2 linked regions of the Prochlorococcus marinus XMU1408 genome follow. The protein of the gene in region 1 binds, or shares a complex with, the protein of each later gene. Links are inferred from orthologs where the notes say so. Each region holds a gene or a part of one and is shown on either strand. Other genes may lie near its edges. The genes, in order: dnaB and dnaG.

The links.
Region 2: the proteins of dnaB (region 1) and dnaG are in contact, whole or in part, in a crystal structure (PDB 2R6A), measured with the Geobacillus stearothermophilus proteins. The link is inferred for Prochlorococcus marinus XMU1408 from one-to-one orthologs. Residues at the interface, in WP_033016901.1 of Geobacillus stearothermophilus: Ser13, Glu15, Ala16, Gln18, Glu91, Leu92, Asp94, Ala95, Val96, Pro97, Thr98, Ala99, Ala100, Asn101, Tyr104, Tyr105, Ile108; in WP_049624496.1 of Geobacillus stearothermophilus: Lys456, Leu457, Leu458, Pro459, Ala460, Asn463, Ala464, Leu467, Leu535, Leu536, Ile537, Ala538, Gln544, Glu545, Asp548, Tyr549, His552.

The regions. Positions count from the first base shown.
Region 1 is NZ_QJUE01000007.1:41,916-55,714, reverse strand. What follows is about bases 10,857-13,799. They hold dnaB (replicative DNA helicase), read right to left. Parts: upstream 13,066-13,799; coding sequence 11,647-13,065; downstream 10,857-11,646. Other genes in these bases: DNJ73_RS09335 (acyl-CoA desaturase), read right to left, coding at 13,624-13,799; rplI (50S ribosomal protein L9), read right to left, coding at 13,123-13,581; mnmG (tRNA uridine-5-carboxymethylaminomethyl(34) synthesis enzyme MnmG), read right to left, coding at 10,857-11,627. Outside these bases: mazG (nucleoside triphosphate pyrophosphohydrolase), read right to left, coding at 1-188; DNJ73_RS09400 (AIR synthase), read left to right, coding at 422-772; DNJ73_RS09395 (hypothetical protein), read right to left, coding at 800-1,051; DNJ73_RS09390 (protein phosphatase), read left to right, coding at 1,115-1,570; DNJ73_RS09385 (valine--tRNA ligase), read left to right, coding at 1,644-4,445; DNJ73_RS09380 (TVP38/TMEM64 family protein), read left to right, coding at 4,458-5,069; DNJ73_RS10100 (hypothetical protein), read right to left, coding at 5,078-5,236; NAD-dependent DNA ligase LigA, read right to left, coding at 5,250-7,328; DNJ73_RS09370 (hypothetical protein), read right to left, coding at 7,345-7,767; DNJ73_RS09365 (SprT family zinc-dependent metalloprotease), read left to right, coding at 7,885-8,433; DNJ73_RS09360 (RNA helicase), read left to right, coding at 8,529-9,059; DNJ73_RS09355 (chorismate lyase), read right to left, coding at 9,064-9,651; more of mnmG, read right to left, coding at 9,657-10,856. UniProt on the Escherichia coli protein: The main replicative DNA helicase, it participates in initiation and elongation during chromosome replication. Travels ahead of the DNA replisome, separating dsDNA into templates for DNA synthesis.
Region 2 is NZ_QJUE01000002.1:579,864-596,317, forward strand. The notes cover bases 5,605-8,586. They hold dnaG (DNA primase), read left to right. Parts: upstream 5,605-6,072; coding sequence 6,073-8,100; downstream 8,101-8,586. Other genes in these bases: DNJ73_RS04600 (DMT family transporter), read right to left, coding at 5,605-6,024; DNJ73_RS04610 (hypothetical protein), read left to right, coding at 8,127-8,426; DNJ73_RS04615 (serine hydroxymethyltransferase), read right to left, coding at 8,441-8,586. Also shown: DNJ73_RS04575 (DNA polymerase III subunit alpha), read left to right, coding at 1-3,212; DNJ73_RS04580 (PAM68 family protein), read right to left, coding at 3,222-3,662; rpsO (30S ribosomal protein S15), read right to left, coding at 3,690-3,959; Holliday junction branch migration protein RuvA, read right to left, coding at 4,013-4,687; DNJ73_RS04595 (glycine zipper 2TM domain-containing protein), read right to left, coding at 4,731-5,114; more of DNJ73_RS04600, read right to left, coding at 5,122-5,604; more of DNJ73_RS04615, read right to left, coding at 8,587-8,899; DNJ73_RS04620 (Y-family DNA polymerase), read right to left, coding at 8,988-10,265; DNJ73_RS04625 (LexA family protein), read right to left, coding at 10,276-10,713; DNJ73_RS04630 (23S rRNA (pseudouridine(1915)-N(3))-methyltransferase RlmH), read right to left, coding at 10,780-11,217; DNJ73_RS04635 (hypothetical protein), read right to left, coding at 11,233-11,598; 16S rRNA (adenine(1518)-N(6)/adenine(1519)-N(6))-dimethyltransferase RsmA, read left to right, coding at 11,714-12,574; ispE (4-(cytidine 5'-diphospho)-2-C-methyl-D-erythritol kinase), read left to right, coding at 12,564-13,523; DNJ73_RS04650 (DUF3082 domain-containing protein), read left to right, coding at 13,510-13,875; DNJ73_RS04655 (pyruvate dehydrogenase complex E1 component subunit beta), read left to right, coding at 14,070-15,059; protein translocase subunit SecD, read left to right, coding at 15,062-16,454. UniProt on the Escherichia coli protein: RNA polymerase that catalyzes the synthesis of short RNA molecules used as primers for DNA polymerase during DNA replication.

The sequences.
Region 1 (13,799 bases):
TCGTTAGGATTGTCTTCTCGTATTGCGTGAGCAACTTCATAGGCTTCCTCTAAAACATATGGGATCAACGAAAGATGAGTTTGCTTGAGATCCCAAGGACAACCTTTGATTGGATCTCGTAGGTCTGAAACTACTTCAAGGAGTTTATTGATTTTTTTGTCTAAATTTATTTGGTTTGTGTTTGTCATTTTTAGTTGTCCTGATAGAGCTGTAACGAAGCTCATAAACCGATTTTTTTTGAATCGTTGATCTAATTATGATTAATTCTCAACAACAGAGCAGCCTGAGGTATAAAGTACATGAATTAGTCGAAGGACTAAAAGTTGTATGGGCGATTAGCTCAGCGGTAGAGCGCCTGCCTTACAAGCAGGATGTCCCTGGTTCGAACCCTGGATCGCCCATCTAGATTATTCTTTAATTTATGCAAAATGGTCCTGGATTAACAATTTCAGCAACAGCAGTAGCAGAGTTAAATAGGCAAGCTGCTTTTACTGGAACACCAGGAGTTATGCATATTGATCTACTGGATGATAAGTGTGGAGAAGGATGGAAATTTATAAGAATTAGGCCAGGAAAAAATGATGGTGTTCCCCTCGCTAGAGCTGATGGGATGACTTTGTATGCTCGCCAAGATCAAGTTCTATTTTTTCAAGGTCTAAAGTTGAATTATTTTGGTGATTTAAGTGGAGGTGGATTTCTAATTAGCACGCCAAAAGGGGCAGAAGCTTCTCCATGTGGATCAGGCTTTAGAAAACTTTCAAAAGCTCAATAACTTCTTAAAACAATTAGAGAATTGAATTTATTCTTCTGGAAACAAGATGGAAGAGAGTTCATCAGAATCAACTTCATAGACGCGAGCTAAACTTGTCTCAATTGCGCTAGTTACTTCGCCCGGTAAGAATCTCATAGCATTTAAAGCATCATCCGATATTTCTTCTGTAAGTAACTTTTCCTTACTATTTAATTTTTCATCGTTGATTACAGCAATTACCCAGCTTTGATATGCGTAGACAAGATCGGAGAACTCAAGTTCAGGGTCGTTCAGATCCATGACAAATAAACAGATAATGAACAATAAACACTAGTTTGGCTGTAGTTGGAGAAAATGTCTTCTATGGAACAAATATCTCGCACTTGTATTCAAGCAAAAGCATTTGAATTTGCATTGATGGAATTAATTTATAGTAAGCGAGATAGCTTTCATCCACTGTGGAGTGTGGATAGCTGGGTTAAATTTTTAATCTGGTTAAGTTTAAATTGTGGGCTTTCTGGAGACAAAGAAAGCCTGGAATTGTTTGCGCAAGCTATGGGTTCTCCCTTAACAAGTCGAATGAGAAAAATATTTTTTGAAAGAGCTCTAGAAGACTTGTCATTACATGTGATGGCTGACCCTGCAGAAGCGCAAGTTTTGATAATGCCCATAACTATAGACAAGGAGATTGATGATAACGATATAGTTCAAGCCTTACAAACGATTGGTTTAAGTGAAAAGGTTTTTTTATCTTCGGCTGCATGGGAAAGGCATGACTCAATAGTTTCGATTCCTTGGAACGTGAAAAATGACATTTGAATTTATGAAAAGCAAGAATGATGTAAAACTTTTGTCGGGAATGAGTAAATTAAATTAAACACATTTTTTTTCTGTGATCGAGCGGGCAAAAACTACAAATTTATCTGAAGCCTCAGGGCTTCCTAAAACATATGATCCAGTTGGTACTGAAAATCGCTGGCAGAAAGCTTGGGAAGAAAAAGGAGCTTTTAAACCTGATCCATCAGCCCCTGGAGATCCATTCTCTGTAGTTATTCCTCCGCCAAATGTCACAGGTAGTCTGCATATGGGGCATGCTTTTAATACTGCCTTAATCGATACAGTTGTTAGGTATAAGAGATTAAAAGGAAATAATGTCCTTTGTCTTCCAGGAACAGACCATGCTTCCATTGCAGTTCAAACTATTCTAGAGAGACAACTAAAGAAAGAAGGCAAAAATCGTCGTGATCTTGGTAGAGCTTCCTTCTTGGAAAAAGCTTGGGAGTGGAAAGAAAAAAGTGGTGGAAGAATTGTTGATCAATTAAAGCGTTTAGGATATTCCGTAGACTGGAGTAGAGAGAGATTTACATTGGATGAGGGCCTGAGTAAAGCTGTTTCCGAGGCATTTGTTCGTTTATATGAAAAAGGATTGATATATAGAGGAGAATATTTAGTGAATTGGTGCCCTGCCTCTGGTTCGGCTGTGAGTGATTTAGAAGTTGAAATGAAAGAAGTAGATGGACATCTATGGCATTTTCGATATCCGTTAGTCACATCATCTGCATCAAGTGAGAAACAAATTAGTTACTTAGAAGTAGCGACTACTCGCCCTGAGACGATGCTTGGTGATGTCGCAGTTGCTGTGAATCCATCAGATGTAAGGTATAAAGATCTCATAGGGGAGCAACTGACTTTGCCTCTGGTTGGCAGAACTATTCCCATTATCGGAGACCCTCATGTAGATAAAGATTTTGGAACTGGATGTGTCAAAGTTACGCCAGCTCATGATCCTAATGATTTTGAGATAGGTCAGAGACATGACTTACCTCAAATAACAGTCATGACTAAAAAAGGAACTATGAATCACAATGCAGGTCAATTTGAAGGCTTGGATCGTTTTGAAGCTCGTGAAGCTGTTATTGATTCTCTAAAGGAGATTGGTCTCTTAACCAAAATAGAAGCTTACAAACATAGTGTCCCTTTCTCTGACAGAGGGAAAGTACCAGTAGAGCCATTGTTGTCAACTCAGTGGTTTGTCAAAATGGATCCTTTAGCAAAAAGTTGTTCTGAATTTTTTGAGAAAGGACAACCTAAATTTATTCCTAATAGATGGTCAAAAGTTTATCGAGATTGGTTAACTGATATCAGAGATTGGTGTATTAGTAGACAATTATGGTGGGGACATCGCATTCCGGCTTGGTTTGTGATTAGTCAAACAGATAATAAAGTTGTTAATGAAACACCGTATATTGTCGCTAGAACAGAAGATGAAGCTAAGAAATTAGCACGTGAACAATATGGAGATTCAGTCAAAATTGAGCAAGATGAAGATGTTTTAGATACATGGTTCTCTAGCGGATTATGGCCTTTCTCAACATTAGGTTGGCCTGATGAAACTCATCCTGATTTTCAACGTTGGTATCCCACTAATACACTGGTTACTGGATTTGACATTATTTTCTTTTGGGTAGCAAGAATGACAATGATGGCTGGAGTCTTTACGGAGAGGATGCCATTTTCTGACGTTTATATTCATGGACTTGTAAGAGATGAGCAGAATCGAAAGATGAGTAAGAGTGCAGGAAATGGTATTGATCCTTTATTACTAATAGAAAGATATGGAACAGATGCTTTGAGGTTTGCTCTTGTTCGTGAAGTTGCCGGCGCTGGACAAGATATACGTCTTGACTTTGATCGTAAAAATCAAACTTCAGCAACGGTTGAGGCCTCTAGAAATTTTGCTAATAAGCTTTGGAACGCAACTAGATTTGCTCTTATCAATCTTGAGGGTCAAGATTTTGAAAATTTGGAGAAATATGATTTATCGAAGTTGCAATTATCAGATAAGTGGATTTTATCAAGACTTGCTCGAGTCAATCGTGAGACTGTTAATCGATATGAAAATTATGCTTTAGGAGAGGCAGCTAAGGGATTATATGAATTTGCTTGGAATGATTTGTGTGATTGGTATTTAGAACTAATCAAACGTCGATTGAATACCTCAGAAAATTTTTCTCCTGATGAATTATTAGATCAAAAAATAGCGAAAAGTATCTTGTACAAAGTTTTAAGTGATCTTATGATTATGCTTCATCCTCTAATGCCTCATTTAACAGAGGAGCTTTGGCATGGATTAACTGGTTTGGCTGAGGATCAATTTCTAGCTTTGCAGCCTTGGCCAAAATTAAATGAACAAGACTTGGATATTGATTTAGAGAGTTCTTTCTCTGATTTATTTGCATCTATCAGATTGATTCGCAATCTACGAGCAGTTGCTGGGTTGAAACCCTCTCAAAAAGTTCCTGTCATGTTGGTCTCTGGCAAGGAAGTCTTGCAAAATACTCTAAAAACATCAATCAATGATATTGCTGTTTTGACTAAGGCTAAGGAAGTCCAAATATTATCTCCAGAGGAAGCAAAATCATTACCTTCTATGAAAGCTTTAGCCGGTGTAAGTGGAGAGCTAGAAGTGGTTCTTCCTATTGAAGGATTGATAGATATAGCTTCTTTACGATCAAGGCTTGAAAAAGATTTAAATAAAGCACAAAAGGAAATAGAAAGTCTCTCTGGACGTCTAGCAAATAAGAATTTTGTTGATAAAGCTCCTAAAGAGGTTGTTGAGGAATGCAGAGCAAACTTAACGGAGTCAGAAGCGCAAGTCCGTCTAGTCAAAGAGCGTCTAATGGGATTGGATTGAACTCTCTAAACTATGTCTAACAACTTAGAAACTCTGGTTAATAATTTCATTCCTTTTTTAAGTAGCTCTTTTGGAATTTTGATTTTTGCTTTGGTGTATGTTTTTTGGGTGTCTTGTTTATTGCCAGGCTCATGGCTTTCCATGTTGTCTGGCTTTCTTTATGGCACCTGGCTTGGAAGTTCGGTGGTTTTTGTGGGAGCTTTTATTGGAGCTCATCTAACTTTTTATTTAGGGAGAACTTTTTTAAAAGAATGGGCTCGAAAAAAGGTCTCCAATTCTCCAAAAGTTCAAATAATGGAGAAAGCTGTTAAACGTGAGGGTCTCAAAGTCATTCTTCTCACAAGACTTTCTCCTCTTTTTCCATTTGGCTTACTTAATTTTACATATGGCTTGAGTGAGGTAAAAGTTCGTGATTTTACTCTTGGAATGATTGGTATATTACCTGGCACAATTTTGTATTGCAGCCTAGGTTCCTTAGCACTCAAAGTTTCAAATTTTGGTGAAGTACTCTCAGGAAGGTCTGAAACTAGTTCATTTATTTGGAGCTTGATTAGTATCTTATCGACTATTTTAGTTGTTATTTTAGTTTTACGTTCAACAAGAAAACTTAATCAGGATTCTTAATCACTAGATTATTCATCAGCTTTTAAATTCCAATCTTCAATCGCTGCAAATACGACAAACCAATAAAGTCTTATGCGATTAAATATACCTTTTTTAGAAGCAAGCATTTCATATTTTGCGCGTCCACACTCTGTTTTGATTAAAGAAAATATTGGATTCTTATCCATTTTTAAATTCTATTCATTTTTTCAATAATAGCTTAAATTCAGTTTCGTTAATTATTTTTACTCCAAGCTCTTCTGCTTTTTTTAATTTACCCCCCGCTTTTTCTCCTGATAATAAGAAATCAGTTTTTTTACTAATTGAAGAGCTGACTTTTCCACCAGCACTTTCTATTAATTCTTTTGCTTCCTCTCTTGTAAGGGAATCTAAAGTTCCTGTTAAGACAAAAACTTTGCCATGAAAAATATTGGATTGGTTTGAATTGTCGTTTGATTCTAAATTTTCTTTTAGAGAAAATCCAATTGCTTTTAATTCTTTAATTAAGATTTGGTTATTAGAATCATCAAACCACTTAATTATTGCATCTTTCATCTCATTTCCGAATCCATAAATATTGGATATATTTTCAGGTGCCTCCTTAGCAATAGTATTAAGTTCCTCGATACTATGAAAATTTTTTGCAAGAGATTTAGCATTCGCTTCTCCTATGTGAGGTATCCCTAAACCGTAGAGCTGTTTGTGCCAATTTGTGTTTTTAGATTCGTTAATTTCTATTAGTAAATTCTTTGCAGATTTTTCACCAAATCTTTCAAGTTTTAAAAGAGAATCGATTTCAAGTTTGTATAAATCTGCGATTGACTGTACATATCCTTCATTGACTAATTGATTAATAATCTTTTCACCTAATCCTTCTATTTTCATCGATCCTTTACTGACCCAATGACGCAAATGACCTTTTAATTTTGCTGGGCATCTAGAATTAACACATTTCGTTATTGCTTCGTTCTCTTCTTGAATTAACTTGGAATCACATGTTGGACAGTTTTGAGGAAACTTTACTAATTTTGCATCAACTGTTCTAAATTCTTTTATAACTCTAATAACTTCAGGAATAATTTCTCCAGCTTTTCGCACAATTATGGTGTCATCATAATGAAGATCTAAAGATGCAAGTCTGTTTGCATTATGAAGTGTTGCACGATTCACTGATGTTCCTGCAAGCTCTATCGATTCAAATTCTGCTACAGGAGTAATAGCACCAGAACGACCTACTTGGAAAATTAATTTTTTTAACTTAGTCGCTTTCTCTTCTGCTGGATATTTGACAGCTATGGCCCATCTTGGAGCTTTATTTGTTGCTCCTAGGAGATTTTGTATCTCAAATTTATTTATTTTTACTACTATGCCATCAGTTGCATAAGCTAAAGAATCTTTTTCGATTTCCCAATACTTGTAATAGCTATTTGCTTCAGTTAAGTTTTTTTTTGTTGCATATGTAGTATTAACTTTAAAACCAATATTTTTTAAAAACTTAAGTGATTCAGATTGAGAATTTGGTTTTTTAAAATTGCTATCGGTTGGCTTCCAATTTTCTGGTAAATAAAGACTATATGCGAAGAAGTCAAGTTTTCTAGATGCAACTATTTTGGGATCTAATTGTCTTAATGTTCCTGCACAAGAGTTTCTAGGATTTGCAAAGAGTGGTCGATCAGTGCTTTTTCTCTCATTATTGAGTTTGTTAAATATATTATTGGGCATGAAAGCTTCGCCTCTAATTTCAATCCAAGAGGGTGGATTTTTTAATAATAAACGTAAAGGAATTGTAGAAATTGTTCTGATATTAGTAGTGATATCTTCTCCAATTGTTCCATCTCCACGGGTTGATGCTCTAGTTAAAATTCCATTTTCATATCTTAATGAAATAGCATTTCCATCAATTTTTAATTCACATATCAGTTCTGGATTATTAACCTCTTTGATATTTTTATTTCCTGAACATATTAATTTGCTGATCCTTGCATACCATGCTTCTAATTCATTTATATTAAAAGCATTATCTAGACTTAAAAGAGGAATATTATGCTCAACATTTTTGAATCCTTTAGAAGGAATACCTCCTACTCTTTGAGATGGACTATCAGCTGTAATTAAAGAAGGATTTATATTTTCAATTTCAATTAATTCTCGATATAATTGATCATAAACAGCATCGTCTATCTCTGGTGAATCTAATATATAATAAGAGTAATTTGCTTTGTTGAGTAAAGCTCTTAGCTCTTTAGCACGTTCAGAATATTGATTGAGTTTTGATTTCACTTATAACATTTTTTCATTAAGTATTGGCTTTAGCAATGCGATCGATTTGCCAATTTTCTTCAATTTTAATAAAAGTAAAGTCAAGTGGCATTTCGTTTTTCTTGTCTTCTGATTTCAAGTTCAGAGTTAGCATTATTTGATTATCTTCTATTCTTGGACGTCCTGACTTTAAATTTCTATATCTATTCAACTGTAAGCTACCCAAAAATTTGATGAAATCTTGTCTATTCACATGTTGTTTATAAGCTTTAGTGGTAAGTCTATATGCACCATCAATGCGACCGGCAGCAATTTGATCAAAAAATCTTTTTACTAGAGGATTTATGCCTCTTGCACTGATTACAAGTTTAATTGCATTAAAGGTCCAAAACAGGAGCAGTGCACCAACCCCTACCAAAAGAGCTTTTAATCCGATTGCTTTGATTAGAGCACTATCCATGTTTGTAATTCCTTTTGAGTAGAGATTCTGACTTATAGCTATGAGATTAGCTTGTTTGTTTTCGATAGTCAGACAGAATGTTATCGGAATAATAAAGCTAATGAGTTCTTTGCATCAATGTCTTTAATACCTCTGTTGCCATTATTTCTTAAATTAAACAGAGAATATTTTCAGAACTCTTTCTTTGAGGAAGGAGTCCCTAGAGTTTCTATTCGGTGGAGTGATGGTCGGATGCGAACAACAGCAGGGATTTATCGACGTAAAACTAATTTTTTTGGAGTAAAAGATAGTGAAATAATTTTATCTAAACCAGTCTTAGAGAATCTTCCCGAGAAGGCATTGATGAGTACTCTGTGCCACGAAATGATTCATGCTTGGATAGATCTTGTGTTAAAAGTTGAAGAGGTACATGGGCCTAATTTCCATAGGCGCATGTCTGAGATCAATTCCTCACAAACCGATTTCCAGGTCACAGTTCGACATTCTTTTCCAGTATCCAAAAAAACTCCTAAATGGCTAGCAACTTGTCCTTCATGTAAAAAAAGTTTTTGTTACCGTCGCATGATGAAAGGAGCAGCTTGTCGAAGTTGTTGTAATAATTTGTTTGGGGGTCGATGGAATGCAAAATGCTTACTGGTATATCAACCTTTTTCTGTTGTTAAATAAATAATTTTTTTTCTTCATTAGAGTTTTTTTAAAGTTTTGGAATTTTCCTTATTAATGTTTTTCATTATTTGGTTTGAAAGCGTTAAATTTAAAAGATGAGCTCTTATAAAAATCGTAATCAAATTCGTCAGCGATCTCGAGATCAACTTGATCGCAGAATGGATAAATGGATAGAAACTGGGAAACAAGTTGTTGATGGAGTTGCAGGTAATCGTCCTGGTCAAAATAGGGGAAGGTGGCAAGATAAAACGACTGCTCCAAATTTCAAAAAAGTTGGACGTTGGATGGAAGAAAAAATAGATTGGTTTTTTGAGGATGATGACGAATGGTTGAACAATGAAGACTTAGAGGATGATCTTTCTAATGAAAGTATAATTAATACAAAAAGACCTTTAGGTGCTATTTCACTAAGAGCGCCTAAAGCCTTGCCTCCTCATATTGATCAAAAAAGAAATAATCAATATGAAATTGATGAATGGCCTGATGATCAATCTTTTAGGTTAAATAAGTGGCAAAGAAAAGATAATGTGCTGAACCAAGATGAACAGGATGCAAATCAGTCATTTCAAAGTGAACGATCATCAAGAAGGAGGAATATTCCAAGGTCTAGTAGAAGAAAATACTAGTTTTTCAAAAAGCCTTTCTTGGTATTGGCCCTAACCATTTTTCTAGCTGTGGGCTGAAAACTTCTCGTATAACAGTAAGTTCTTTTTGTTGACGAAAAAATCGATAATGCCTGCTCCAGAAAGGTCCTTCTTCTTGAAATTCCAATTGAAGCCAATTCGCATTTACTAATGCCAATCCGTCTACCTCTCTAAACAGCTCTGATCGTCCTTGAGTAAGACTTTTCCAGATTGGCTGACTCTTGTTTTGTAGATGTTTTTCAGCTTCTTGATAATTCCACCAACTTTCAGCCCATGCCAAGGTTATGCCTCCACATGTAAGCCAAACTTGTCTTCTTAACAAAGGTGGCTCTAGTTCATTGACTTCTTCTGGGACTCCATTTTTAGTATTACTGTCCATAGCCATAGATATAACTTTTATAGCTACTTCGTGACCTGTTAATAACTTAAGATGTCTTGTTGGACTTCCATCGCCCAAGAGCATTAATTGCCATGGTCCAGAGAGTTTGTTATTACCTTTGCCTGAAATAACATTTTCTTTTGATGCTTTCCAAATCACTTCAGGAGATGCTAATTGAGATTGATTTGAATTCACGAGTATCAGCTTTTTATTTGAATTGAATCCGTGTATTCAGTTTGCTTCATTTGCTCTATTTTTAACCATACAAGAAGTGCCGTGAGATCAGCTTTGCTCACACCTGGTATTTGGGCAGCATGACCAAGGCTTTTGGGTTGAGAAATATTTAATTTTTCTCTAGCTTCTTTAGATAGTGTTTTTATATCATTATAGTTTAAATTTTTTGGCAGCAACTTTTTACTTTGTTGCTTTAATTGATTTATTTGAGCTTTTTGTCTTTCTAAGTAACCACTATATTTGATATCTATTTCAACTCCTTCTTGCACATCCAAAGGAATATTTTCAGTGATTAAGTCATAATCAATTAAGTCTTTAAAATGAACATTTGTTCTTCTAAGAAAGTTTGCCAAGGTTATAGAACCTTTGATTGGTGTTCCTGTAGATGAATATATTTTTTTTGCACACTTATCACTTTCTTTAATTCTTTCATTCTCTAGTCTTAATTTTTCTTGATCAATTAGTTGTTGCTTAGTATTATAAATTTTCCATCTTCTTTCATCAATTAAACCTAATTTATAACCTAATCGAGTCAATCTTCTATCAGCATTATCACCCCTAAGAACTAAACGATATTCACTCCTACTAGTTAATACTCTATAAGGTTCTTTTAAGTCTTTGGTAACTAAGTCGTCAATCATAGTTCCTATATAACTATTTTCCCTTTCAAAAATAATTCTCTCTTTATTATTTATTAATCTTGCAGCATTTAAGCCTGCTACTAAACCTTGGGCAGCGGCTTCTTCATATCCGGTGGTTCCGTTTAGTTGTCCTGCACTAAAAAGACCACTTATTTTTTTTGTTTCTAATGTTGCTTCCAGTTGTGTAGCTGGAATGTAGTCATATTCGACTGCATATGCAGGTCTGAGCATAACGCATTTTTCGAGGCCTGGAAGAGTTCTTAAAAGTTCTAATTGCAAGTTTTCAGGAAGTCCGGTGGAGAAACCTTGAACATAAATTTCTGGGGTATCTATCCCTTCTGGTTCCAAGAAAATTTGGTGGGAATCTTTGTCAGCAAAACGTACAATTTTATCTTCTATGGATGGGCAATATCTGGGACCTTTACTATCAATAAACCCTCCATAAATAGGGGTTAAATGAAGATTATTTTTAATAAGTTGGTGAGTTTCTTTTGTTGTTCGAGTTATGTGACAACTTATTTGTTCTCCACTCTTCCATGAAAGTGGATCAAAAGAAAAGAATTTGTCTGCAGCATCGCTCAATTGCTCTTCAAGAGAAGTAAAATCAATACTTCGTCTATCGACTCTTGCGGGGGTTCCTGTTTTTAAACGACCAGTAGTAAAGCCTAATTTTTGTAATTCTTCAGTTAATCCTTCAGAGGCTTGCTCACCTGCACGACCTGCACTCATAGATTGATTACCAATCCAAATTCTTCCTCCTAAAAAAGTTCCAGTTGTAAGGACAACTGCTTTCGCATGAAAAATGCTTCCAAAATAGGTTTTAATTCCTTTTACATACCCTATTTGCTCTGTAATTTCTGATCGGTTTTTTGCAGGTTTTTCTGAAAAATGTTCAATTTCTAGGCCTGTAACCATGGCCTCTCTAATTTTGAGATTTGGGGTATTTTGTAGGACTTTGAGCATTTCATTTGCATATACGCGCTTATCTGTTTGTGCTCTTAATGCTCTCACTGCAGGCCCTCTACTTGCATTAAGAACTCTTTTTTGAAGAGCAGTTAAATCTGCTAATTTTCCTATTATTCCTCCTAGTGCATCAACTTCGTGCACTAGTTGACTTTTCGCTGGTCCTCCAACCGCGGGGTTGCATGGTTGCCAAGCGATACGATCTAAATTAAGTGTAAATAAAGCTGTATTTAAACCTAATCTTGCAGAAGTCAGCGCAGCTTCACAGCCTGCATGGCCTCCTCCTACAACGATTACATCAAAACTTTCATTTGAGGATTGTTTAAAAATCATCAATTAAATATTTGAAAGATTAAGCAGCAAGATTTCTAAATCTAGTGAATTGTGGTTCAAAAAGTAATTTAACTGTTCCAACAGGACCATTTCGGTGTTTTGTCACTATTACTTCTGTAATGCCCCTGTCGGTAGTTTCTGGATTGTAATACTCATCTCGATAAATCATTAACACTAGGTCCGCGTCTTGCTCAATTGAGCCTGATTCTCGAAGATCGCTAAGCATTGGCCTTTTATTGGTTCTTGATTCAACTCCTCTACTTAATTGAGATAAAGCAATAACAGGTACTTTTAGTTCTCTTGCCATCCCTTTAAGACCTCGAGTAATTCTTGAAATTTCCTGGACTCGATTATCAGGTGAAGTGCCTTCCATTAGTTGCAGGTAATCAATCACTATCAAACCAAGTTCTTTACCTTGCTCCGCAATTAGGCGTCGGCATAAAGACCTCATTTCAAGAACACTTGAATTTGGTTTGTCGTCAATGAATATTGGTAACTGACCGAGTGTATTAATACCTTGACCAAGTAATGGCCATTCATCTTGTTGCAATCTACCAGTTCTTAATCTGCTACTTTCAATTCCTACTTCGCTTGAAAGCAATCTGTAAGTAAGTTGCTCTTTGCTCATTTCAAGGCTAAAAACACAAACAGGAAGTTCATGAAGTTGAGCTACATTTTTTGCAAGATTTAAAACGATAGAAGTTTTTCCCATTGCAGGTCTTCCTGCGACAATAATTAAATCGCTTCTTTGGAGTCCTTGTGTCATGGCATCCAGATCATAAAAATTTACTGGTATACCTGCTACTGACGTGCCAAGTGATCTACTTTCTATTTCATTAAAAGTGCTAGTAAGAATTTCTGCAGTTGGTGTTAAACCTTTTGATGGTTGTTCTTGGCTAATGGCAAAGATCTTTTGTTCCGCTTGATCAATAGCTTCTTCCATTGGGAGAGTTTGATCAAAACCTAATTTAATTACATCATTTCCTGATTTGATTAATTGTCTGCGCAGAAATTTATCGCTAATTAATTTTGCAACTTGCTCAATAGAAGCTGTTGATGAAACCCTCTCAACTAATTCAACTAATCTATTATTACCTCCAACTTTTTCTAAAGAATTTGTATCTGCAAGCCAAGCGCTCATCGCTGTTAAATCTGTTGGCTTGCCTTGGCTATGAAGCATTAAAGCAGTTCTATATATTTCTCTATGGGAAGAGATGTAAAAAGCCTCTGGCTGTAGTAAATCAGCTATTCGTCCGATTGCATCAGGGTCTAATAAAATACCACCAAGAACAGATTCTTCTGCTTCCAAATTTTGAGGTGGTATTTGGTCAGGTTGAGCTTCAAAACGAGGTTTATCAATCTTGGAATTATTAAATGCTCCAAAATCTCTTGTTTGTTTTGAAAATTCCCCGTTATTTGAAGAGGGGGTTCCAATCATTTATTGCTTCTTTGACAAGGACACCTACTTTGGCTTGTTCAGGAAAAGATGCAACTATTAGTAACTTGTGACTTCAAGATTTATTTCAGCATTGACTTCGCTATGAAGCTTTATCTGTACTTTATATTTGCCAATTCCATGTATCTCAGGGACAGATATATCTCTCCGATCTATTTCTTTTTTCGTAGCTTCTTTTACAACTTCTGCTACGTCCCCGTTTGTAACTGTTCCAAATAAGACTCCATCTTCTCCTACTTGTTTTTTGACAGTAAATCTTCCAATAGTTGTGAGAGCTGTTTGGAAATCAATTGCTTCTTGTTTTTTAGCTGCCTCTTGCTCGGCTTGTTTAGCTTTTCGATGTTCAACTTGTTTTAAAACATTTGGAGTAACAGGTAATGCTTTTTTGTTGGGTAATAAAAAGTTTCTTGCAAAACCAGGAGCGACCTCAACAAGGTCGCCATCTTTACCAAGACTTTTGATGTCTTCATTAAGAACAACTTGTACTCTCTTAGCCATGGATTGAAAATGAATTAATACTTTTTAATCTTGTTAATAATATTACGATGCGATAGGGAGTCTAATTTTTTTTGCTAACCCAATTGCTTTTAAAAAACGTATGTGTTGCCAAGTTATATCTATTTGGTTTCTTTGAAGACCATGCTTGGCTGAGTTAGGGAAAGCATGATGATTATTGTGCCACCCCTCTCCAAATGTTAGTGCTGCTACCCATTTGT
Region 2 (16,454 bases), on another replicon or contig:
TAACAACTCTCAGCCATTTAAATGGAGTTAGGGGAAGAGGGATATTTTCACGACCGTGCATAGATAAATCATTATTAAAACAATATAGTGATGGATTGATTTGTTCAACAGCTTGCTTAGGAGGAGAGATCCCGCAAGCAATTTTAAAAGGAAGAAATGATGTTGCTAGAGATATCGCATCTTGGTATAAAGAAATTTTTAAAGATGATTTTTATCTTGAAATTCAAGATCATGGATCAGTTGAGGATAGAATTGTTAACAGTGAAATAGTCAAAATATCTAAAGAACTTGATATTCAGATTATTGCTACAAATGATGCACATTACGTCTCAAAGAATGATATTGAAGCTCACGATGCATTGATATGTGTATTGACAGGGAAGTTAATTAGTGACAAAAAAAGATTGAGATATACAGGTACCGAATATATAAAATCTGAGGAAGAGATGAGATGTTTATTTACTGATCATTTGGATAAAGTTATAATAGATACATCTATAGAAAATACCGTAAAATTAGCAAACAAAGTTGAAGAATATAAAATATTAGGAACATATAAGATGCCAAATTTTCCTATACCAAATGGATTTAATGCTATCGATTATTTAAAAGAAACTAGTATAAATGGACTTTTAGATCGATTAAATATATCTGATTTTAATTTAGTTCCTAATGTCTATAAAGAAAGACTTGATTTTGAATTAAATGTTATCGAGCAAATGGGATTCCCAACTTATTTTCTAGTCGTTTGGGATTATATAAAATTTGCAAGAGAACAAAATATTCCTGTTGGTCCTGGTAGAGGATCTGCAGCAGGTTCTTTAGTGGCTTTTTCACTTCATATAACTAATATTGATCCAGTCGAGAATGGATTATTATTTGAACGTTTTCTTAATCCAGAAAGGAAGTCAATGCCAGATATTGATACTGACTTTTGTATTGAGAGGCGAGGTGAAGTTATAGATTATGTTACTAAAAAGTATGGTGAAGATAAGGTTGCCCAGATAATTACATTTAACAGAATGACATCTAAGGCAGTTTTGAAAGATGTAGCTCGTGTACTTGATATTCCTTATGGAGATGCGGATCGTTTAGCGAAATTAATACCTGTTGTTAGAGGCAAACCTGCAAAATTATCTTCTATGATCTCCAATGAATCTCCAAATAAAGATTTTTTAGAAAAATATAATAATGATCTGAAAGTAAGGAAATGGGTTGATATGGCAATGCGAATAGAAGGAACAAATAAAACTTTTGGTGTCCATGCAGCTGGAGTAGTAATAGCCGCTAAATCTCTTGATAATTTAGTACCTCTACAACGAAACAATGATGGCCAAATTATTACTCAATATTTTATGGAAGATATTGAATCACTTGGTCTTTTAAAAATGGACTTTTTAGGACTAAGAAATCTTACAATGATAGAAAAGACTATTAACTTAGTTCAGGAATCAATAGGTAAAAGATTAGATCCTGATTCTTTGCCTTTCACAGATAAGAAAACATTTGAATTACTTACTAGGGGAGATTTAGAAGGTATTTTTCAACTTGAATCTAGTGGAATGAGACAAATAGTTAAAGATTTAAAGCCTTCATCACTTGAAGATATTTCTTCTATTTTAGCTCTTTACCGACCTGGACCTCTTGATGCAGGATTAATTCCTAAATTTATAAATAGAAAACATGGTAAGGAGAATATTGATTTTCCACATCAGTTACTTAAACCCATTTTAAGTGAGACTTATGGAATCATGGTTTATCAAGAGCAGATCATGAAGATTGCACAGGATTTAGCTGGATACTCTCTTGGTCAAGCCGATTTATTAAGAAGAGCAATGGGAAAGAAGAAAGTTTCTGAAATGCAAAGACATAGAGAACTCTTTGTTGCGGGTGCTGTTGATAATGGAGTGACAGAATTGATTGCAGATCAGTTGTTTGATCAAATGGTTTTATTTGCAGAATATTGCTTCAATAAAAGCCACTCGACTGCTTATGGCGCTGTTACTTATCAGACAGCGTATTTGAAAGCACATTATCCCGTTGCCTATATGGCGGCATTGTTAACAGTTAATGCTGGTTCAACTGACAAAGTTCAGCGTTATATCTCGAACTGTAATTCGATGGGCATAAATGTAATGCCACCAAATATAAATACTTCTGGTGTTGACTTTACTCCCAAGGATAATTCTATTCTTTTTGGATTATCTGCTATTAAAAATTTAGGTGATAGCGCAATTAGAAAAATCATTGCTAGTAGAGAAACAGATGGAGAATACAGATCATTAGCTCAATTCTGTGACCGCATTTCATTATCTTCTGTTAATAGAAGGGCTCTTGAAGCTTTGATTCATTGCGGTGCTTTCGATTGTCTTGATGAGAATGCTAATCGAGCTCAACTTATATCTGACTTGGATTTAGTAATTGAATGGGCTTCTTCAAGGGCGAAAGATAGAACTAGTGGCCAAGGAAATCTTTTTGATCTGTCTACCTCCTCCTCAACTGAAGAATCATCAACTAATGATTATCTATCAGTTCCCAAGTCTAAAAGTGTTAATGAATACCCCCCATCCGAGAAACTTAAATTAGAAAAAGAACATGTTGGCTTTTATTTATCTGATCACCCTTTGAAACAGCTATCTGAGCCTGCAAGATTAATTGCTCCAATTAGTTTGGGATCTTTAGAAGATCAAAAAGATAAGTCTAGAGTTAGTGTCATTGCCATGATTCCTGGGATGAGAGAGGTTACAACTAGAAAGGGTGACAGAATGGCGATCATTCAACTCGAGGATCTAACTGGTTCTTGTGAAGCCGTTGTCTTTCCGAAAAGTTATGAAAGGTTGTCTGATCACTTGATGGTTGAAACGAGGTTATTAATATGGGGGAGCGTTGATAGGAGAGATGAAACTGTTCAATTAATTGTTGATGATTGTCGTGAAATTGATGATTTAAGATTTTTACTGATTGACCTTCTCCCTGATCAAGCAACTGATATAAATGTTCAGCATAAATTAAGAGAATGTCTTTCAAAAATTAGGCCTGATAGAAATGAATTAGGTGTTCGTATCCCAGTTGTGGCTTGCCTTAAGGATAATATTAATACTAGATACGTAAGATTAGGTGATCAATTTTGTGTAAAGGATACAGAGCTTGCTTTGAATATTTTGTCCAAGAATTCCTTCAGTGCAAGATCTAGTAAAAGACTTGTAAATTAAATTTAATTGTTAACTGGTTATTTCATTTTTAGAACTCTTGAATGCATCCTTCATCCTATTGATATTTGGTTTTATGTTTTCAAAACCTAAAAAACTGCCTGGGCTGATATCCCAACTAGCAGAAAGTATTCCGTAGCTTAGTCCCAGTAAACCCACAAGGAAACACATTGCTGAACTGACGAGCGTAACTGTCGGCGAGATTTCTGCGATACCTTTGCTTATAAGAAAATAACTGCCAATAAATACTCCCATACCACTAATTGTTGGTATTCCTGTCGTAAATACAATCCTCCTCGCCATTCTGTTGGCTACATATTTTGGTATTCCAGATTTAGTATTAGAATTTTTTGAGGGAGTTTTAATTTCAATCTTTGGTGTCGAGCTGCTACTCGAAAATCCTATTTTTGCTTCTTGAGATTGTGTTTTTTTGGTTTTTTTTGCTCCTTTCATTAGCTTTTAACTACGTAATACCCGTCATTATCCTCTAATAGATAGTTTTTCTATTATCTCAGTATATCTTTTTTCACTTTTATTTCGCACATAACCCAAAAGTCTTTTGCGCTGACCAATCATTTTAAGTAAGCCTTGTCTTGAGGAAAAATCATGAATGTTTCCTTGAAGATGTTTGCTTAATTTCGAGATCCTTGTTGTCAGCATGGCAACTTGAACCTCTGCTGAACCAGTATCAGTTGGATGTATTTGATGTGAGTTGATTAGCTTTTGTTTCTCTTCTGTGCCAAGTGACATTTTGATTTGAATTCTCTTAATACAATAAGTCTATTTTAATCCCTAGCCTTCTATCAAGTGCTCTTTTGACTTAATCTTATAAGAATCTCTTTAAGATGCTTATCCATCAGCTCTTTTTTAGCTTCTGTGGATAGTGTATTTATTAGCAATGTATTTTCTTTTTCGTTGATTGTTAAATATTTTATTGAATCTTTTATTTCATTATCCATATAGCCCAGTGAATTTAGAATTGATCTAATTTCTTCTATATATGTACCAAAGCTGTTTAAGTTTGAACTTTTTTGATTATCTACATTTATTTTAGTATTATCAGTAAATTCTTGAAGTTTATTTTTGAGTTCCACTACTAATCTTTCTGCTATACGTTTACCAATGCCCTGAGAATTAGTTAATAAACTTAAATCTTGTTCTTCAATAGCATTAACTAATTGATAAACCTCTAAGTCCTGTAATAAAACCATAGCAATTTGAGGGCCAATACCATTAATGCTAATGATTTTTCGAAATAAGTCCCTTTGATTAATCTCCCTAAAACCATATAGGTTTGTACAATCCTCACGATTTATTTGGTGAATCCAAAATTCTTTAAAATCCGAATTCTCAATCTTATCTATTTGCTTTGATAATAGTTGTACTTCATAACCAACACCACCAACATTTAGAACTACTCCCCTTTTGGAGGATATATGCCAGTTTTGTATTATTTGACCTTTTAACCAACTAATCATTATTTATAAATTTATTTGAAATTATTTTGATAGCTAAGTTGATTTAACCACCGTCTATTTCACACCCCACCATTGACCCCCCTATTATGCCGGCTGGAATTGCCCACCAACGATCCTTACCTCTGGATATTGCTGTGGCTAATCCACCACCTAATATTCCTCCAGCAATTGTACCCTCAGAGCAATCATTGTTATCAAATTTATTTTTATTTGTCGTTGAACTAACTCCTGGGCAAGGCACCTCCACTGTCTCTTCCCATTTCTTGATATATCCAGGATTATTTCTTGTCCCTGGTATGTATTCCTCTCTATATTCATTTCTAGTGCAAGTTCTGCTAGAGGAGAACCCCTTTTGATAATCATCAGCAAAAACAGATGTTGATCCAGTAATTAGAACCATTGATAAGATCGCAGAATTTATTTTCATATGTAATTTACGCTTTTGAACTTTTTGATGCACTTATACTAATAATAGTGGATATAAGTACGCAAAGACCACCCAAATAAACTGAAGTTGATATTGTATCTTTAAAAATCAATAGACCCCAGATGCTTGAGAAGATTACTTGAGAATAATTAAGTGAGGTAGCTTGCCCTGCTGGAATAAGTCTTAGGCCCTCAGTTATGCAAACTTGACCAATTTGTGTAAAGAAACCAATACCTAATATCCAAATCCATTCAAATCCAATTGGTAATACAAAATTATTAATTATAAGTGGTAAAGATAATGGAATAGATACCAATGGAAAATAATGAATAATAACTAGAGGGTGCTCTTTAGCAGATAATTTTCTTACGCAAATATAGGCAAGCGATGTCAATAGAGCTCCTATTATTGCTATAGTTAATGCTATAAAAGTATCTATTACATTTCTATTTGAAATAAATTCTGGTTGACTAACTAATATTATTCCTATCCATCCAATGATGATCGAATAAACTATTCTTTTTAATATATCTTCTTTTAAGATAAAGTGTGCACATATAACTGTAAATGTAGGATAAATATATTGTATTACAGTAGCTGTTGCTATAGGTAAAATTGTTAGAGCCTTAAATATACAAAATAGAGCTAATGTTCCAAGTAAACCTCTAATAATTAATAATTTTTTTTGATTTCCCCAAGGATTTATATTATTTTTAAATAACACTAGTCTAGTTATCACCAAACTAATTGATGCTCTCGCGAACACCAATTCTGAAACTGGTATTCTTCCATTAATTGATTTCACACATACGCTCATAAGACTAAATGCAAGACCACTTGCTATTAAAAATTTGATACCTCTAAAATTTCTATCTTTTTCAATTTTTTTTAGAATTTGTTTTTCTCTCAATTTCTAAAACTCTTAACTAAATATTTCTGTATCAATTAAAATTATCATATGGCTTCAGTTCGACTTCATCCCAGGACAATAGAATCTGTAAAAGATCGTGTAGACATAGTTGATGTTGTTGGAGATCACGTTGTTCTAAAGAAAAAAGGAAAAGAATTTGTTGGCATTTGTCCTTTTCATGATGACAGTAAGCCTTCGATGTCAGTGATTCCTGGTAAACAATTTTATTACTGTTTCTCTTGTGGTGCAGGTGGAAATGCAATTAAATTTTTAATGGAGTTTGAACGGAAAAGTTTTAGTGATGTTGTTCTTGAACTCGCCAAAAAATACCAAGTTCCCGTTGATACAGTTGAGGGGCCACAACAGGAAAGACTAAAACAACAGATATCTCGTCGTGATACTTTATACCGTGTTTTAAAACTCGCTACTGGTTGGTTTCGTAATCAATTAAATTCTTCGTGCGGAGAAAATGCTCTTAACTATCTTCAAAATTCACGTAATTTGAGTGATGGAGCTCTAATTAACTTCGAAATCGGGTATGCACCAGATAATTGGGATTCATTACTTAATTATTTTGTTGATATTGAAAAAGTTAGTGTTGAAATACTTGAATCCTCTGGATTGATTGTTCCTAAAAAGGGAGGAAATGGTTTCTATGACAGATTTCGCAATCGTATTATTGTTCCAATACATGATAGACAAAAAAGAGTTATTGGTTTTGGAGGAAGAAGTCTTGATGGATCTGAACCTAAATATTTAAATTCTCCTGAGACTGAAATCTTTGAAAAGGGAAAAAATCTTTTTGGGTTAGATAAAGCTGCTCTTTCTATAAGAAAAAAAGACTATGCAGTTGTGGTTGAAGGTTATTTTGATGTGATAGCACTTCATGATTCCGGTATTACTAATGTTGTAGCCTCCTTAGGGACAGCATTAAGTCGTAATCAAATAACGCTTCTCTCACGATCAACAGATAGTAAAAAGATCCTTTTAAATTTTGATTCAGATAGTGCAGGAATACGAGCAGCCAATCGAGCCATCAATGAGGTTGAAAACCTTGCTATTCAAGGACAGCTCGATTTACGAGTTCTCCAATTACCCTCTGGTAAAGATCCAGATGAATTTCTCAGAGATAATTCTTCTTCGGAATATGAAGCATTAGCTGCTAAATCACCACTTTGGATGGATTGGCAAATAGATCAATCACTGAAAGATTTAGATTTAAGTAAATCTGATCAATTTCAGATTGCTGTTAGTGATTTAGTAAGTCTTCTTGGGAAGCTACCGCAAACTGCTATAAGAACACATTATCTACAGAAAGTTGCACAACGTCTTAGTGGAGGTCAAGGTAGATTCGCTTTACAACTTGAGGAAGATTTACGTAATCAAATTAGAGGTCAAAGATGGCACGGTCGATCTAAGAAATATGAGAAAGATCAGGAAATAAGTCATAGAGAGCGAAGTGAGGCTGATATATTGTTTATATACATTCATTGTCCTAACTCTAGATCTTTCATTCGTAATGAACTCCGATTAAGAGATCTAGATGATTTTGCTATTAATCATCATCGAGTAATATGGTCGACAATAAGTAATATTGAGGAGAAAAGATTTGGTTTTGATAAAGTTGAGAATATTAATCGTGGCAGTGATACAACTAACGTCTTAGCAGAGGTCGATTTAATTAAACATCTGTTAGATACTTTCCTTGTAAGTAATAATGAACATCTATCAAAACTAACTCTTTTACTTGAGGCTGATGAGCTTCGTCAGGCAACTTTAAGTGAGCCTGAGATGCAAATTCGTGGTTCATTAGCTGTCCTTGAAAAACAAAAATCATTAAAACGCTGTCGACATTTAATTGATGCGTGGAGCTCACAGAGATTACAGACACTAGAGAACTGTATTGCATCTCTTATTGTTCAAGAGAACTCAGAGCCTAGTAATTCATCAGATATGGAAGAACGGGTGATTAAAATGTTTGAAGAGTTAAACAATGATGCTATTAATTTTCAGGATCTTTACTATGCTGAAAGAAAGCACATTTTACATCTAGATCAGCAGAGATGTTTTAAATAATATTTTTACAGTTATATTTTTTTTTAATGAAAAATTCTTCCTATTTTGATCTAGATAAATGTTCTTTATCTAACCATATTTGGCCTGATTTTATTAATAAAATTGGTATTTTTAAGGCAAAATTAGCAGTTCGTCAGGCTCTCGATCTTCAGAAAATGCAGGGCAACTCTTCTACCTTACCTGTTCTTATTCTTGAAACATGCGGAACTGCTCTTATCAGCTCCAGTGCTATCAAGACCTATATTGGCTTAACTTGTGTTGAACAAGGAATGCTTTTGATTTACAGTAAAAAGTTAGATGCTATTCAATTACTTAGAGATTATTAAAAACGAAATAATTATCATAGACAATACTTTATTAATTCTTTTTCTACTAATCTTGGTTTATCTTCTAATATATATGCTTGTCTTTCTTTTTCTTCCTCTCCTGATATTTTTGTAGAACCTTTTAAAGCTTCAATTTTTGCTGGATTCATCGTTAAATTTTTATTTATTTTTAATAAGTTCCCGTTATTGCATTCTTGTGTTACGTGAACAGCTTCATGTCTTAATGCTTTTTTTATAAGTGTTGCTGTCCGCTCATAAGTATCAGTATATTTCTTACTTAGACTTTTATAGCCTCCTATCCTTTTAACATTATCTGTACATATAACAATCTTTTTTTGTCTCTTTTTTAAAAAACCTACGTATTTTTGACTTAATAAACATAGAGATGTATTTTCCTCTGTTGAATATCCTGCTTTTTCAACATGCTCTATTATCTTAATTTCTATTTTATCTAAATATTGAATGAACTCCATTATTCTAATCTCTAATAATTATATTATTTTTAATTTACCATATTTTTTTCACATATGTTTATTGTATATTTTAAATCTCATAGAAACTTTAATTTGCAAATACAGTAGGAATACTTTCTATATTAGTTACTTTTGAACCGGATAGTTTACTACGACGTGGCCTCCATTCCCTCTCTATAATAGATGAGCCCCATCCTAATAAATCTTTTCCATTTTTTTTGTTAATATTATCTATTACACTATTTAGTCTTTCTAGATAGAATTCTTCTTGTAAATCATTATTACAAAATAATAGTTTTTGTTTGTATTGATTGCTACTGAGGTTATGCAATATTACACCAGCTTTTATAAATTTCTTATATGGTTTAAATATTCTATTTGTTAATTCAATACTGTTTTTCTGGATAATTATTGAGTTCGAACTTGGTGTCTGTAATTTTATACTTGCTTCACTTCTATAAAAATCTTTTGAATGAGTATTGGTTGTTGTAAAGACTGTAATTGCAGAAGATAATTGATTGTATTTTCTAAGCTTTGCAGTTGCTATGAGAACATATTTACTTATTGATTGACTCAGCTCCTCTAAGCTATCTATTGGATATGCAAAACTCCTACTCACGCAGATTTCTTTTCGAGCTGATGATTTTTCATTAATAGGAATACAGTATGTACCTTTCAATTCATTTTGTATGCGTAAACCAATTACACCATATTTGGATTTAATTTGATTGCTTGACATATCTCTAAGTTCTCTTGCGTTGTTTATGCCTCTAACTTTTAGCCATGTCGACATTTTTTTTCCTACACCCCAAACTTTATCTACCTTGATTTGTTGAAGATAAGGATTCTTATCTTCAACTATACCTATATCAAATATACCTGAATTACTTTGTATTTCCTTTGCTATATAATTAGAAATTTTTGATAGAACTTTTGTTTCACCAATACCAATAGATATTGGTATTCCTATGTTCTGATAAACTAAGGCTCTTAAATCTTTTCCCCATTGATATAGACACTTATCTTTTGGTCGTTTCATAGTCGCAAATGCTTCATCTATAGAGTAAATTTCTAGCTCTTCACAATTTTCTTTTAGTATCTGCATTAATCGATTGCTTACATCACCGTAAAGTTCATAATTTGAACTTCTTACATTTATATTTAATTGATTTAGTTTGCTTTTTAATTTGAAATAAGGCTGACCCATAGGAATTCCCATTTTTCTAGCTTCTGAGCTTCGGGCTATAATGCATCCATCATTATTCGAAAGTATAACTAAGGCCTTTCCTCTAATTGATGGATCGATCATTTGCTCACACGAAGCATAGAAATTATTGCCATCAATTTGAACTATAGCTTTGCGCATAATTATTTATTTATCTTTCTAGTTTGTGTATTGAATAAATTGCTACTCCCCAAATTTGTATATCTAAATATTCATATAAATTTATTGCTGGATAGTTTTTTTTATCTGCTTTTAGATAATAATTATTTTTTTCTTTTATAAGTCTTTTTAATGTGAATTCCCCATCCAACAGAGCAACTACAACATGTCCAGGAGTCGGATTTATGCTTCGATCTATTATTAATAAGTCATTATTATAAATTCCTGCGTTATTCATAGAATTACCACAAACGCGTAGAAAGAACGTACTTATGGGGTTTTTGATTAAGTATTGGTTTAAGTCGATGCCTAGCTCTATATAATCTTCTGCGGGAGAAGGGAACCCTGCCGAAATTGTTTCTTTTACTAATGGAACTAATAAGTTCGACGGCATCTCTTTTGAAGAAGAGTGAGAGATCTTTGAATACATGAACCCAGCGTGACCTGATTTTATTATAGTTCACTTGTACTATCGCGTATTGTGTCGGTGTAGTCTTTATTCTTTGTGGTATGGGGAGCCTTGAGTAATAGTTTTTGCCCGATACAGTTGCTCTATAAGGAGAAGACGAGCTATTTCATGCGGAAAAGTCAGTGGTGAAAGACTTAATTGCAAAATAGCGAAATTATTTAGGGACTGGCTAAGACCGGTAGCACCTCCAATAACAAAAGTAATGTTTTGATTATTAAAATTAAGCAGCTTTCTTGCTAATAGTTTTGAAGAGAAAGATTGTCCATTCTCGTTGAGAATGACAAGGGCCTCATTTTTTTTTAAGATTCCTTTAATCGTATATTCTTCTTTTATTTGAGTACTGTCTTTGATTTCTATGACTTGTAAACCAGGCAATCTTTTCAAGTACATTTCTATACCTGTCTGAATCCACTTTTTCTTTATTTTCCCAATGGCAATGATTTTATATCGTGAAACATTAAGCATAAAATTTATATTTATCTAATAATTATCATCTTCAAGGAGAAATTGTTTAAATTGTGTATAAAGCTCTAGTGATTCGTTAACAGAAAGTTCTTGAGGATTTTTATTCTTATCTGGTGTAATATTTGAATGATTTTTTACAGTATTTGATTCAAGTGTTTTCAGTCGATCTAATAGATGGGGTGGGACGTTCCCATCTGGGCTTATTTCCATAAGTTCTCGAAAAAGTTGTTGAGGATTGGTTTCAATTTCAACTGGATGAAGTTTGTGTTGTTTAGTCGAATTAGTTTTTTTTGATTCTGTTTGTTGAGATTTGGATATCTCTTTAGGAAGTTTACGTCCAAGTTCTTTTAAACGTTCAAGGCTGTGACTATCAAAACTCATTTTTCTGGAGAAGGATATATTGATTGAAAATCTTTTTATGATTATATTTTAAATAATTTATTTTTACTTCAGTAAAAAATGTGATTATTTCTAATGTGGTTTGGAGATTGTTCGTGTGGGTGATAAAACATTGAATGATTTTAGACATATTCCTCGAAAACGCTTTGGCCAGCATTGGCTAAAAGATCAGGGTGTTCTAAATAAAATAGTTAAAGCTGCCAAATTGAATTCTGATGATTGTGTATTAGAAGTTGGCCCAGGTAGAGGTGCTTTAACTGAAAAATTAATTGAATCTCAAGCAAGATTCATTCAAGCAATTGAACTTGATAGAGATTTGGTAGCTGGTTTGAAAAAGCGTTTTATTGATCAAAACAAATTCAGTTTGAGAGAGGGAGATGTTCTATCTGTTCCATTGAATGCAGCTAATGGAGAAATTATTAATAAAGTTGTTGCTAATATTCCTTACAACATAACAGGACCAATATTAAGAAGATTAATTGGTGAACTATGCAATCCACCAGAAAATAATTTTGAAACTTTAGTTATCCTTATGCAAAAAGAAGTGGCTCAAAGAATTTTAGCCCAACCAGGCAATAGCAATTATAGTGCTTTAAGCGTAAGAATACAGTTGTTAGCAAAATGTCAATTTGTATGTGATGTTTCTGCTAGATGTTTTCAACCTTCTCCAAAGGTGGATTCCAAAGTCGTGCTGTTTGAACCTCATTTATCTCTTGGTCATGAATTTTATGAAATTGGGAATTTATTAGAGAAACTTTTAAAACTTGCTTTTTCTGGTAGAAGGAAGAAATTACGTAACACGATTGGAAGTTTTGTAACTTCAAACGATCAAATAAAAGAATTTTTTGCCTATAGAGGTATTAGTCTTGATCAACGACCACAGGAAATTTCTCCTTCCAATTGGTTTGCCTTAGCCAAAGCTTTAAAAGAAACTTCTGTTATTAAAAATGACTTCTAACAATGTTAATGATAATTCTCTCATAGCAATTGCAAATGCAAAAATTAATTTGCATTTAGAGGTTTTAGGTATGAGAAATGATGGCTTTCACGAATTGGCAATGGTCATGCAAAGTATTAGTCTAAGCGATAAATTGAAGATGATAAAAAGGCAGGATAATAATATTAGCCTTAAATCTAATAATAAAGAGATCAGTAATGGTGATGATAATTTAATAATAAAGGCTGCAATGATTTTGAGAAAGGAAGTTGGAAATACAAAATTAGGTGTTGATATAGAACTTGAAAAAAACATACCAATTGGTGCAGGATTAGCAGGAGGATCTACAGATGCAGCAGCGACTTTTGTTGGTTTAAATAAACTCTGGAACTTAAATCTAGAGGGTTATCAATTAGAGAAAATATCACAGCAGATTGGATCAGATATTCCCTTTTGCGTATCAGGAGGTAGGCAAATTTGTTTTGGACGTGGTGAAGTTCTAGAAAAATTAAAGTGTAAAAAGTTTGATCTGGGTCTTGTTTTGGTAAAAGATCCTTCAATTCAAGTTTCTACGCCAGTCGCATATAAAAAATATAAAGAACAGTATGGTCATACTTATCTTGATGATGATAAGGATTTTGATCTCAAAAGAAATATGATCAGGTCTATAGATTGGTCTGATAAGTCTATATTTGATAATCGAATAGAAATACAAAATGATTTACAAAAAACAGTTCGCCCTATGACACCAGAGGTTGAAAAGTCATTGAAAATATTGTCTGGTTTGCCAGGTTCTCGCCTTGTATCTATGAGTGGCTCTGGACCAAGCTGTTTTGCTTTGTTCCCAAGCTATGATGTTGCAAATAAAGTGTTAACAGAACATTTTAATGAATTTGAAAGAGCTGGTTTATCAGCTTGGGCATGTTCAATGATGTCTAATGGAGTTAACTTGGAAAATGAATTTACCTAGTAATGGATTTAAAAAAGAATCAGAAGAATTAGGGAATTCAGAATCAATTCCCATTGATAGTATTAGTGCTGATGTGCAAAAGAAGGGACCATTCAGCTTTTTTTCTGGTTCGATTACGAGTTTAGCTTTTAGTTTTTTAAGCCTATTTATAAGTAAGAAAATAGTTTTGTATTTCTCTATACATAGTCCTAATTACTCTTCACCAATTGCTCAAAGTATAGCTTCCGGTTTTAAAACGCTAATTATAGGAATTAGCTTTCTTGCAACTTTTACATTTGGTTTTATAGGTCTTGGTTTGTTTTTAGTATTTATTCGAAGTTTGATAGCAGGCAATAAGGTTAAAACGGACTAGTATTTAAATATTAAATTGTAATATTTAGGTCTTTTTATGACCCTTCATGATTTAGGACTTCTTGTTTTATTACTCGCTCCTGGTATGTTGCTTTCCATATTGCTGTTATCTACTTTTGCGGCGGGTGGGTAATTAGGCACAGTTTGAGATAGCTTGGAATAACAAACCGGTAATCCGGGCTTTCTGTTAAAGCTGTGAAAGGTACTCTTTTATTTAATGCTCTTCGTGAAGCTATTGATGAAGAAATGGCTAGAGATCCTATGGTTTGCGTAATGGGTGAGGATGTTGGCCAATATGGAGGTTCTTATAAAGTCACGAAAGATTTATATGAAAAATATGGAGAGTTCAGAGTATTAGATACTCCAATTGCTGAGAATAGTTTTACGGGAATGGCAGTTGGTGCAGCCATGACAGGTTTAAGACCAATTGTGGAAGGTATGAATATGGGTTTTTTGTTGCTTGCTTTTAATCAGATATCAAACAATATGGGAATGTTGAGATATACAAGTGGTGGTAATTTTACAATTCCAACAGTTGTTAGAGGCCCTGGGGGGGTTGGAAGGCAATTAGGAGCTGAGCATAGTCAAAGGCTTGAAGCGTATTTTCATGCAGTCCCTGGAATAAAAATTGTTGCTTGCAGTACTCCTACTAATGCGAAAGGTCTCATGAAAGCAGCTATTAGGGACAATAATCCGGTGCTTTTCTTCGAGCATGTCCTTCTCTATAACCTCACTGAAGAATTACCTGAAGGTGAATATGTTTGCGCTTTAGATCAAGCTGATCTTGTAAAAGAAGGAAGTGACATTACAATTTTGACTTATTCAAGAATGCGTCATCACTGTTTAAAAGCAGTTGAACTTCTTCAAGTGAAGGGAATTGATGTTGAATTGATTGATTTAATTAGTCTTAAGCCTTTTGATATGGATACAATTTCTAAGTCCATTAACAAGACCCATAGAGTTATAATTGTTGAAGAATGTATGAAAACAGGTGGGATTGCTGCAGAATTGATGTCCTTAATAACTGAGAATTGTTTTGATGATTTAGATTATCCTCCTGTGCGTTTGTCCAGCCAGGATATTCCTACTCCTTATAATGGAAACCTTGAAAATTTAACTATTATTCAACCTCATCAGATAGTAGATGCAGCCGAGAGAATTATGGGAAATGACGGAGTTGATTAACAATGGGACGAAAGAATTATTGGTTTCTTTTTGTCATTATTTTTGCAGTATTAAGTATATTTATCTGCATTAATATACCTTTTCAATTAGGACTTGATCTTCGTGGAGGTAGTCAATTAACATTAGAAATTAAGCCTACTCCTGAAGTAGCAAAAATAACTCCTAATGAAGTTGAAGGAGTTAAGGCTGTTCTTGATAAGAGAGTTAATGGATTAGGCGTTTCTGATTCTCAACTTCAGACTATTGGAACAAATCAATTATTATTAGAGCTACCAGGAGAACAAGATCCTTCAAGGGCAGCCAAAGTACTAGGAGAGACCGCTCTATTAGAATTCAGAATTCAAAAAAATGGGTCAGAGCAGGAATTAAGAAATTTACAAACACAGAGAAATAGTATTGAATCTATAATTAAATTATTAGAAGAAAATAATAATTCAGCCCAATTGATAAAAGAGATCAATACAAATAATGAAATTAACAAATTGTTCGAAAAATATAATTTTGATACGAACCAAATTCTTGAATTAGATAAATTTATTCTCCTAAGGAATAATTTAAATACTGATATTGCTGCTTTGTTTGACTCAACATCTTTGACTGGTCAATATCTTACTAATGCAGGTAGAAGACAAGATCAAAATACAAACAATTGGGAAGTAACTTTGAGTTTTAATAATGAGGGAGGTGAAAAATTCGCAGAAATTACTAAATCAATAGCAGGTACATCTAGACTGCTAGGAATTGTTATTGATGGGATGTCATATAGTGAGGCAAGTGTTGGTAGACAATTTCAAACAGCAGGAATAACTGGTGGTGCCGCGACAATAAGTGGAAACTTTACTGCAGATGACGCTAGAAATTTAGAAGTTCAGCTTCGAGGAGGTGCTTTGCCTCTCCCTATAGATATTATTCAGATAAGAACAATTGGTCCTTCTCTTGGAATACAAAATATTCGACTTAGTCTTTTTGCTGCTTTAACAGGTTTGCTTTTTGTAGGTATTTTTATGATTTTTATATATAAATTGGCTGGATTTGTATCTGTACTTGCTCTGTCTTTTTACTCTTTATTTACTCTTTCCATTTATGCCCTACTCCCCGTGACTCTAACGCTTCCTGGTATCGCTGGATTTATATTAAGTATTGGAATGGCTGTAGATGCTAATGTTCTTATTTTTGAAAGACTGAAAGAAGAATTACGCAATGGTAATACATTAATTCGATCAATAGATGCAAGTTTCAAAAATGCTTTTTCTTCTATAATTGATGGACATTTAACTACTTTAATTAGTTGCGTAACTTTATTTTATTTGGGCACTGGATTTGTTAAAGGTTTTGCAGCTACATTAGGTATTGGAGTTGTATTGAGCTTATTTACAGCCTTAACCTGTACAAAAG